One region of the Methylophaga sp. UBA3613 genome, then DNA from elsewhere that is predicted to be linked to it. Evidence: riboswitches for the same ligand, from Rfam matches in the RefSeq annotation. Region 1 holds a riboswitch; the other holds the start of a gene.
The links. Region 1 has a riboswitch for cyclic di-GMP ahead of B3S93_RS07610 (VPLPA-CTERM sorting domain-containing protein). Riboswitches for the same ligand answer to the same signal wherever they lie in the genome.
Positions count from the first base shown of each region.

Region 2: another riboswitch for cyclic di-GMP. It lies ahead of B3S93_RS11380 (hypothetical protein); the one in region 1 lies ahead of B3S93_RS07610 (VPLPA-CTERM sorting domain-containing protein).

Region 1 covers NZ_DFLS01000006.1:292,625-298,254, forward strand. The annotation lists gene B3S93_RS07600 (bifunctional diguanylate cyclase/phosphodiesterase) at 1-1,200, opposite strand, end outside; gene B3S93_RS07605 (hypothetical protein) at 1,605-2,084, opposite strand; cyclic di-GMP riboswitch class I at 2,207-2,284, shown strand; gene B3S93_RS07610 (VPLPA-CTERM sorting domain-containing protein) at 2,300-2,905, shown strand; gene B3S93_RS07615 (PFL family protein) at 2,979-4,352, opposite strand; gene B3S93_RS07620 (glycine cleavage system protein R) at 4,363-4,929, opposite strand; gene B3S93_RS07625 (hypothetical protein) at 5,338-5,630, shown strand, end outside.
Region 2 covers NZ_DFLS01000008.1:317,096-322,725, forward strand. The annotation lists gene B3S93_RS11365 (undecaprenyl-phosphate glucose phosphotransferase) at 1-836, shown strand, start outside; cyclic di-GMP riboswitch class I at 1,029-1,107, shown strand; gene B3S93_RS11370 (hypothetical protein) at 1,137-1,646, shown strand; cyclic di-GMP riboswitch class I at 1,883-1,967, shown strand; gene B3S93_RS11375 (hypothetical protein) at 1,996-2,520, shown strand; cyclic di-GMP riboswitch class I at 2,845-2,930, shown strand; gene B3S93_RS11380 (hypothetical protein) at 2,959-3,483, shown strand; cyclic di-GMP riboswitch class I at 3,694-3,775, shown strand; gene B3S93_RS11385 (hypothetical protein) at 3,805-4,323, shown strand; cyclic di-GMP riboswitch class I at 4,479-4,557, shown strand; gene B3S93_RS11390 (hypothetical protein) at 4,600-5,103, shown strand; gene B3S93_RS11395 (polysaccharide biosynthesis/export family protein) at 5,226-5,630, shown strand, end outside.

The sequences.
Region 1 (5,630 bases):
GACAATGCTGGTTGTGAGTCTTGCCCAGAAATAGTCCCCATTTTGATGACGATAGCGCTTTTCAATCTGCATATAGGGAATTTGATCAGCAATCAGCCGATCAAGCTCCGCTTGTCCTTTATGCAAATCCTCGGGATGGGTCATTTCCTGATAGGTCATTTGCAGTAGTTCAGTTTCGGAATAGCCGAACATTTCATAAATGGAATGATTGGCTCTTAACCACTGCCCACTCAAGGACAACACCCCCATTCCAATCGCAGCAAATTCAAACGCCTGCCGAAAGCGTTCATCACTCTCACGTTGTTCACGATATATCAGCAAGCTGGTCAAGCCATCAGATAAACGATGACCGATTTCACTGAATAAACGTTTTTCGTCGTTAGTCCACTCTCGCTCATACGAACATTGATGCAAACCAAACACCCAGGGTTTACCGGTTTTTGGATAGATGGCCGTACCGATGATTGAGCGAATATGATGCTCTCTCAGAAATTCGGGTGCATCAGGACTTTCTATAGTGGTAATCAGCGTTACTGGTTCACTGTTGGCCAGATAGGCTTCCAGACCTCGGGCTGCCTCTTCGGTCATCGGGAAATCTGTTCCAGCAGACAGACCACCAGGGTAGTCAGGAGTGGTCTGCTCCATGGGGATATGCCAAGTGGCACTTGCTGGATCACAAGGATATAAAAGCCATGCTCTGTCACATGCAAAACACGACAATATCGCTGCCAGAACATCACTCATCATCTGCTCAAGATCATTGGTGCCCTGAATAGCCCGGTTGACCTGATCCAGACATTCAAGAAACCACAAATGAGACTGATTTTCCTGCTCTGTACGTTTCAGGTCGGTGATATTTTGAAAATAGCCATGCCATACCATTCCGTTTTCTGAATCCGCTTCAGGCATGGCTTTGCAATCCACTAAAACCTTACCTTTCTGAGGGTGTAACACATGCCAACCCAGATTCAGAGGTTGCATCGTTTGAGCTGACTCAGCCATTTTCTGCAGAATAATGCCACGATCATCTGAATCAATGCTCATCCATGCAGACGAGGAATCTTCAATAATTTGTGCTGCGGTAAAACCAAAAATATCAACGATGGAAGCTGTACTGTCGAGAATTGCTATCTGCCGCTCAGACTGCAGACAAAACTTCACTATGGCAACCGGTGAGGTATCGGCTACATAGCTGTTCACGAGAGGCTTTTTGGCTTTGTTTTGGCTGAGGTGGTCATTAGATAGATGGTCAATACCCCGTCTGTTTTTACTTAGCGATTAAGTTGAAATAATTTCAAGGACTTACTGATTCATAACAGGCAATTAAAAATATTTAAACAGAACTGTTAATTGATTTTAACGATCTTAAAATGCCGGGGCATCTTAGGCATATTACCTTTTCATTACAAGGGATAATTCTCACTAAAACCAGGGACTTTTACCTTGGTCGTAATATATTGACTCCAAGGAAAGAAAATAATTTGTCCCGTAGAAATTTAATGCGATTATAGAGATTTACTCTCCAAAAACCTGTGCTCTCCATCTCATCCTCAAGCATGAACTAAAAGCAAGTGGACTTATGGTTTTTGTGAGCGTTTGGTGAGTCAGGTCAGTAGAGATGTAAAACGTTGGGTGGGAGGTGAGTTTACAAAAACACCTGGATCGTTTTTTTCTGCGAAGCAGACATTTACGATCACATTTTCATAAAGCCAGTAAATATAACCGCCTTCATCCATCCGGTAACGCCACTGGTACTGACACTGTACCCACCCTTCTTCGAGCGAAGTAAGTAATATCGGTGGTTCATCGGCCTGTAATCGTGGTTTGAACTCCACTTTTTTGGCTTTTAAACCAACACGATAACGATCAATTAAAAAATAATCATCTGTCATTTGATAGCGAATGCGATTTCCAGAAATATCATCCCCATGCTTATCAAGCAATATTTGCTTATTAGACAAAACAGAAGAGGAGGATTTTAGCGGATAGCGATCAGGTAATCCTGCCCTTGCTTTTTTGTGCGCATCAGAAAGCTGAGATTTATCCCACTGAAAGATAATAATTTGTACAACGAGTTTTTGCATTAATAAGTTACCGGACTAACCGTAAGTGATTTATTAAGTGTATTTGTACCAAAGTACAATTAAAAAACGTCTAAATAAGGATTATTTTGAATCTGTGTCGAACTTTATAAGACACATTTATTTTTAATTTTTGCCAAACTTAATGCGAATTAAGGACGGAAAGTTTCCGGTCTCAAAGTTGAGATTGCTGAACTACAAAAATTGAGGATATATCTATGAAAAACTTAACAAAAATTTTAGCAATATCTGCATTATGTTTTGCTCCAGTTTCCTTTGCTGCAACCATTAATAGCCTATATGATAGCTTTGAAGGTGAAGGTCAAGCGAGTTCTGTCTTAAACTATAACAGCTTCGTTAATTGGGATGTATCAAACGGTACGGTTGATTTGATCAAAAACGGTAATCAATGGGGAATCGTTTGTTCAGTTGGTAGCTTTTGCGTAGATCTGGACGGCTCAACTGGTGACGCAGGGATTTTGTCTTCTAAAAATGGTTTTTCTGCAGGTAAATACAAAGTGAGTTTTGATTTATCTGGTAATCAACGTAATGGTCCTGCTGACCAAGTTTCGGTGTTGTTTGGAGCAGGTGCACTTGTTAATCATCTTCTCTTGGATTGGGATGAAAATTGGCATACCTATAGTTTCCTGGTTGATTTGGTTGATGGGGATAAATTATCTTTTAGAAACTTCGGGGGGGATAATGTTGGAGCGATGCTGGATAACATCCGGGTTTCAGCCGTTCCAATACCAGCAGCAGTTTGGTTATTTGGTTCAGGTTTGATGGGCTTTTTAGCAATGCGTAGAAGAGCGAAAAGCCAGTAATTTTGACGCTTATTTTATCTAAAAAAGCCGTGACAGTTTCTGTCACGGCTTTTTAATTGTTAGCATAAGATGATCAATTAACCAAGCTTTGAATCGGAGCAGGAATACGGCCACCTAAGCGAACAAAGCGGTTTTCCTGATTCCCCATATTGACAGCCATCACTGGGCCTTCACCCAACAAACCACCAAACCGGACAATATCACCTGCTTTTTTGCCAGGCGCTGGAATCAATCTTGCTGCTGTGGTTTTTTTGTTGATGACACCAATTGCCATTTCATCAGCAATAATCGCGGATAGCATTTCAGCTGAAGTATCTCCAGGTAAAGCCACCATATCCAGGCCAACTGAACAGACTGCCGTCATGGCTTCGAGTTTTTCCAGATTCAAGGTGCCGTTTGCAGCCGACTCAGCAATGGTCAAATCTTCACAAACCGGAATAAACGCACCACTTAAACCACCCACATGTGAGCTGGCAAACGCACCACCTTTTTTCACTGCATCATTGAGCATGGATAAAAATGCGGTACTGCCTGGTGATCCAAAAGCTGGCAAACCGATCGCTTCAAAAATCTCTCCGACACTGTCATTACGATTCGGTGTCGGTGCCAACGACAAGTCGACAATACCAAATGGCAGATTTAGTAATTGTGCCACTTCACGGCCCACCAACTCACCAGCACGTGTCAGTCTGGCTGCTGTTTGTTTAATGACATCCGCCGCACGGCTCAGATCCATATTTTCATCTTCAGCCAAGGCTTTTTCCAAAGCCGCTTTAACTACACCAGGACCACTGACACCAACACTGACAACCGCATCTGCTTCACCGATGCCTAAATAAGCACCGGCCATAAACGGTACATCTTGTGGAATATTGGCAAATACCACTAATTTTGCAGCAGCAAGGCCATCATCGTCTGCAGTGAGTTCTGCAGCCTGTTTGATGATTTGCCCCATCTTGAGAATCGCGTCCATGTTGATACCGGCACGCGTACTGGCCACATTGACGGATGAACAGATTCGTTGCGTTTCCGTCAGCGCCTGTGGAATGGCTTCGATCAAAGCCTGATCGCCCTTACTCATGCCCTTCTCTACCAAAGCAGTAAAACCACCAATAAAATCCACACCCAATTCATGCGCCGCTTTATCAAGCGTTACGGCGACCTCAACTAATTGTTCTGAACTAAAAGGTGCACCGACAACACCGATTGGGCTGATAGAAATCCGTTTATTGGCAACTTCAATACCGTAGCGTCTTTCAATGCGGTTACAGGATGCCACCAATTGGCCAGCATAACGGGTGATTTTGTCGTAAATTTTACGTTTGAATGTTTCCAGATCATGACTGACGCAATCGGTCAGGTTGATGCCAACAGTGACGGTGCGAAGATCCAGGTTTTGTTCCCGCACCATCATCAAAGTTGAAATAATGTCTTTTTCGTTGAGCATGAGAGGTTCCTTAATTACTGATGTTGCTCACGGATTCGAAGATCTTGCGATGTTGCGTATCAATTTCGATATCCAGTCTCTGGCCGACTTCATGGAGTGCATCACGCAAATCCTGCATGATGGTTGAACGCGGTACATCAACTTCAAACACCATCAGATTATCCATCGGATTCTTACCGCCTTTGAAAATCGCCTGAATATTGGTGATATTCACCCCATGACGGGCGAGTTGGGTAGATACTTCAGCCACCAGACCCCGTCGATCCGGGCCGATTACGGTCAGAATGTAAGGTTGTACTTCAGGCGGATTTTCCTGCCAGGGTGTTGGTTGCTCATCCCATGGATCAACGTGAATCGACAAACGCATTTTCTGGCCTACCTGCTGGAGAGCCTTGTGCAATTCTTCACACTGAGCTTCTTCTGGCATTGAAACCATTAATAACGCGCCGAATACCGATTGAAGCAGTGTTTGGCTCAGATTTTCAATATTACCGCCATGCTCGGTAATAACCGTGGCAACTGCTGCCATAATACCGGGCTGGTCATTGCCAAGAACCGAAATGAGTGCCTTGTTCACGATGTCTCCTTGTATGAGATCGAATAGTTAAAAGCGGGTTTGGGCATAATTTTTTGAGGGAACCGCTTGCTCCTGTGGTCAATAGACCAAAGCAAATCCACAATGTCACATTGACGCGCCATTTTAGTTCATTAATGATGAATTTTTGTACAGATAAAGAATAGTCGGATAGCTTATCAAATTAGGGCTTGTTGATGTGCAATTTACCTATCATGAAGTTTTTGCTGTTTTATCGTTTAATAAGCCTAGTCTGCACTTGCGTCAGCTGAATTTTCAGCTTTATTAGTACGGCTTTTCCAGCCGATTCTAACGCTTTGAGGGTGTCGCAACTCTTAGTGCTTTCTGAAACATTTGCGAAGTTTGTATCAAAATTAAAGTTTATTGTTTACTCCTAAAAAAGAGTTTTTTATGGCCATTCAATTTCTCCCGATTATCAAAGCTGTTGCGCCTTATGTAGCCCAAGTTGCAGCCTATGCGATACCGGCATTTACTGCCAAACCCGAAGCGGTCAAAGCCGATCCGGTTGTGGTTAAACAGATAGAAGAATTGCAAAAAGCAGCAACACAGAACGCTCAATCCATTCATGTGCTGGCTGAAAATATGCAGCAGGCGATCAGTGGCTTTGAAACGGCTGCTGAAGAAGCCAAAAAGCAGGTTAAAACCTATCGAAATCTCTTATTTTTTTCATTAGGTTTGTCAGC
Region 2 (5,630 bases), on a different contig from region 1:
CGACTGTCCTTGGCAGTATCGAAGACTTAATAAGAGATTGCCGTACAGGAAAAATCGACATTGTCTTTATTACATTATCTTTGGCAGCTGAAGCCCGTATTCGTTTGATTACTGAAAAGCTTGCTGATACTACCGCTTCGGTTTATTTGGTACCCGATTTGTTTACTTTTAATCTGCTTAACTCCAGATGGGTGGATTATCAGGGAATAACGGCAATCAGCATTTATGAGACACCCTTTGCCGGTATTGATAGTGCAATCAAACGCATTGAAGATATTGTTTTGAGTTTTTTGATACTGTGTCTGATAGCCATTCCGATGTTATTGATAGCCATTGGCATTAAAGCGACTTCCAAAGGTCCTGTGTTTTTTAAACAGACACGTTATGGAATGGATGGTGAAAAAATAAAAGTCTGGAAGTTTCGTACCATGACAGTTGCTGAAGATGGGGATAAGGTCATTCAAGCCCAAAAGAACGATCAAAGGGTCACACATTTTGGCAAAATTTTACGAAGAACTTCACTTGATGAATTACCACAATTCTTCAATTCGTTAGGCGGTTCTATGTCAATCGTTGGCCCAAGGCCACATGCTGTAGCGCACAATGAAGAATATAGAGCGAAAATCCAAGGGTATATGCTTCGGCATAAGGTTAAGCCGGGTATTACCGGTCTTGCCCAGATAAATGGTTTTCGTGGAGAGACGGATACGCTGGATAAAATGGAAGGGCGTATCAAATATGATCTACAGTATATTCAAACCTGGACATTGCTTCTTGATCTGAAAATTATTTTATTAACGATCACTAGAGGTTTTGTTGGAAAGGATGTATATTAATGTCCAGAGTTAAATTTTCGGTATGACATCGCTGTCTAGCCAACAAAAAATTTAAACTCGTTCCTAAGATTAAAACTCACTTGCAATTCCTTTGACTGAGTTATCTATCAACACGATAGGTAATGCGCATATCAGAAATGTCGGCTGAGAGAAACATCTGGGAGTCAATCATTTCGGGTTCAATGTTGTTCCCGACAATCTAGCCTAACTTACCGTGAGGTGAGGTCGGAAAGCCATGGGTCTTTAAAGTTAAGATCGCCAGGTTGCATTGTTTCATTTTTTCATCAAAAGGAAAAAATTATGAAAAAATCAATGCTATTTTTTGCAGCCTTGTTGTTCTCGATTAACGTCAATGCAGCTACCTTATCGTTAACAGGTACTGGTTCTATTGGAGCAACCCAAAACGTCGATCTAAACAATAACAGCACTGTGCTTGCTGGTGGTTTTGTTGCTGCTCGCGGCCTTTGGAGTTCAGCTTTTAATGCAACTACAGATGCTGATACACCCGTAGTTATTGAATGGTCATTCAACCCTACTACTAGCCTTGGTTCCGCCCAACTTGCTTTTGGTGAAGTTGGTGGCCCATTACAAATGTTTAATATTAGTAGTGACTTTATTTTCAATGCTTCCATGACAGCTGGTACGACATATCTTGTTGCTATTTTGAACGCAACCTCAAATATATTGAAGTATGACCTGTCAATTTCACCATCAGCTGTTCCGATTCCAGCTGCATTGTGGTTAATGGCTCCAGCATTAATGGGTTTTTTCGGCTTACGTCGTAGAGCACTTAAATCTGCTACAGCTTAATTTTAAACGTATTGAATTCCTGCTTACTTGAGGAAAGGAGCTTTGTTCCTTTCCTTAAATTGCAAAACCATTGTAAACACTGTGAATCAATTCACATTTGATTAAAGATTTGAGTTAATCCAGCTAAATTTTGTGTTGCAGGGCTCATTATTTGTAACAAATTAACAGTATTGTTCAACCGTCACTTGAGAGCTGTTTCTAAGTGGCTTTATTTGTTGGGAACGGAAATGGTTCCTATTTTAAATCGCCAAACTTGTCGTGAGGCAAGGTCGGAAAGCCACGGGTCTTCAGGTATTATTTGAAGATGGCTGGGTTGCATTGCTTAATTTTTCAATTAAAGGAAATTACGATGAAAAATGCGATGCTATTTTGTATAGCTTTATTGTTCTCAGTTAGTGCTAATGCGGCTACATTGAGTTTATCAACTGTCGGATCAAATGGTGCGACTCAAGAAATCAGTTTAAATAACAACAGCACTGTGCTTGCTGGTGGTACTGTTGCTAATTCAGGTTCTTGGGAATCATTGTTTGATGTTACAACTGATGTTGATACTCCTGTAAGAGTTGAGTGGTCATTTAATCCTTCAACAAGCTTGGATTCAGCTCAATTGGCTTTTGGTCTGGTTTCTGGCCCTGGTGGTAATTATGTTGGTTTTCCAACTATTTTTAATATCACTGGTGACTTTATCTTTACTGCCATTTTGACTGCAGGTTCATATTTTGCAGTAGATATTCTTAATGCCACTTCAGGTATTTTGAAATATGACCTGTCAATCTCTGCAGTACCAGTACCAGCTGCATTGTGGTTGTTTGCACCAGCACTGTTAGGCTTCTTCGGTATACGCCGTCAAGCACGGAAAACAGTGGTTGCATAACACAAAATGAGTTAACAATATTGTTAGTTTTAAGAAAAGGGAGCTTCGGCTCCCTTTTTTTTTGCAGTTATGTACTTGATTCAGTTAGCTATTATTCACAGCATGAAGTGGGACAACCAATAGAATATTGTTATAAAGTTCATTAAATATGGATATTGTGAGAAAAAGAAAATCAGCTATAATCAGCCTGAAATATTTAATTTTTTTGCAATAAATTTGTCACTAGTACCATAGTACAATTTCAATCATGCAAATGAAGTAGTAGTGTTTAATCATCACCGAGATATTTCTTGGAGATAAAAAGTTCAGAGACAATGTTGTTTCTGTTTTTGTTGCCAAACTTACCGTGAGGTAAGGTCGGAAAGCCACGGATCTTCTGGCTGGGTTTTGAAGATGGCCGGGTTGCATTGCTTAATTTTTCAATTAAAGGAAATTATTATGAAAAATGCGATGCTATTTTGTATAGCTTTATTGTTCTCAGTTGGTGCTAATGCCGCTACACTGACATTATCAACAGTTGGTTCTTCAGGTGCTACTCAAAGTATTGATCTGAATAACAACAGTACAGTTCTTGCTGGTGGTACTGTTGCTAATTCAGGAGTTTGGGAATCATTGTTTGATGTTACTACTGATGTTGATACACCAGTAAAAGTGGAGTGGTCATTTAACCCAACTAACAGCTTGAGTAATGCTCAATTGGCCTTTGGTCTGTTGACTGGACCTGGTGGTGGTTATGTTGGTGCGCCAACTATTTTTAACATCACTGGTGATTTTATCTTTACTGCTATTTTGACAGCGGGATCATTCTTTGGTGTTGATATTTTTAATGCCACATCAGATGTTCTGAAATACGACCTGTCAATTTCTGCAGTACCAGTACCAGCTGCATTATGGTTATTTGCTCCAGCATTGATGGGCTTTTTCGGTTTACGTCGTAAAGCACTGAAAACAGCTGCTGCATAGTAACAAATGAGTTAACAATATTGTTGGTTCAAGGAAAGGGGGCTTCGGCTCCCTTTTCTTTGTGGGGCTCAATATCATCAAAAGACTCTAAAGTTTTGCATCTGCGATTTACCTACATGATTTGAAAAATCCACAAAAACTGTTAGTCTGTAACTGAACTTTCACGAATATAAGAAAGTCTCAATTTTAGAAACAATTCTGTTTCTATCTTCAATATAAAGCCAAACTTGTCGTGAGGCAGGGTCGGAAAGCTACGGATCTTTAATTGACTAAAGATGGCCGGGCTGCATTGCTTATTTTTTCACTTAGAAGGAAATTGCTATGAAAAAAGCGATGCTATTATGTATAGCCTTTTTATTCTCTGCTGGTGCAAACTCAGCAACTCTTAATTTAACAGCTGAGGGCTCAAATGGGGCATCCCAACAGCAAGTCACCTTAAATAAGAACAATGTTGTTTTAGGTGGTGGTGTTGTTGAAAGCTCCAGATCAAATTGGAGTTCAATGTTTAACGTCACAGCAGATACAAATACTGCTGTTGATGTTGAATGGTCATTTAACCCAGTGAGAAATCTGGTTTCTGCTACTGTAGCAATTTTTGCATTAGATGGTAGTTTTACAGAAACGTACGATATAACGGGCGATTTTACTTTTTCGGCCATATTGTCAGCAGGTAAAACTTACGGTTTGGATATTTTAGATGCTACATCACATGCATTAAAATACGATGTGTCAGTTACCTCATTATCAGAAGTGCCTGTACCAGCCGCATTATTTTTATTCGCTCCCGCCTTATTAGGATTGATTGGATTGCGTCGTAGAGCCAAGATGACTGCAGGCTAAAACGGGTAGGAGAAAGAAAAAGGGAGCTTGAAGCTCCCTTTTTTATATATTTTTTGTCAGAAAAGACTCTGTACAAACTGAATAAAAAACGTTACGGTTAAATTAACTTCCTTAAAAAGCTGGGAAGTTTTCACAATGGAAAGGATTTCTTCTTTCCTATCAATAGCCAAACCTGTTGTGAGGCGGGGGCGGAAAGCCACGGGTCTTACCCTGTAAGATCGCCGGGTTGCATTGCTTAACTGAATCTATAAATCAAACCCCTTAAAGGAGCGACTTATGAAAAAAGCGATGCTTTTCTTTATGACGTTATTTTTCTCAATTAGTGCAAATGCAGCAACCTTAAATTTGACCACCGCCGGATCATCAGGTGCTACGCAAGAAGTTAGCTTAAATAACAACGATGTTGTATTAGGTCACGGAACGGTAGATGAGCCAAACACCAACTGGTCATCATTTTTTGATCTATCTACAGATCAAAATACACCCGTTAAAATTGTATGGTCATTTAATCCAGAAGCAAATCTAAGTTCAGCTACCGTATCGTTATTTGAGATGGGTGGTGCTGTTATTGATCAGTTTAATCTCATCTCAGATTACTCATTTACCGCCACGCTTATGACTGGTATAAACTATGGTTTGGATATCTTTAGTGCTTCTTCTGATGAGCTGAAATATGATGTTTCAGTATCGGCTGTGCCTATTCCAGCAGCGCTTTTTCTCTTCGCACCTGCCTTATTAGGCCTATTGGGACTGCGTTTACGTGCTAAATCAAAAGCGTAAAACTGATTAATTCAACAATAATACCCAGTTAAAATAAGGGAGCAGAAATGCTCCCTTTTTTTATGCTTAAATAACGTGTTATCATCCGAAGCGAATGTAAATTATAAACATGGAGAAGAATAATGAATAAATTGGTAAATGCAGTGTTGCTATTAGCGACACTTTCGATTGGAACAGTTGTTCATGCTTCAGAACCCTACACACTTAATGCAGGTGACATGTTAAGCATTTCAGTTTGGAATGAAGATGCTTTGCAGAAAGAGGTCGTTATTCTTCCCGATGGTACTATTTCGTTTCCATTAGCTGGCCAAATAAACGCCAAAGATAAAACAGTAGTTGATGTAGAAACTGAGCTTAAAGAAAAACTTTCAGAATATATCTCGGATCCAGTCGTTAACGTTACCGTCAATCAGGTTTCAGGTAACACCATTCATATCCTCGGCAAAGTTCTAACCCCTGGCTCCTTTGGAATGAGTCAACCGCTTGACGCAATGCAGGCTTTAAGTTTAGCTGGTGGGCTCACTACT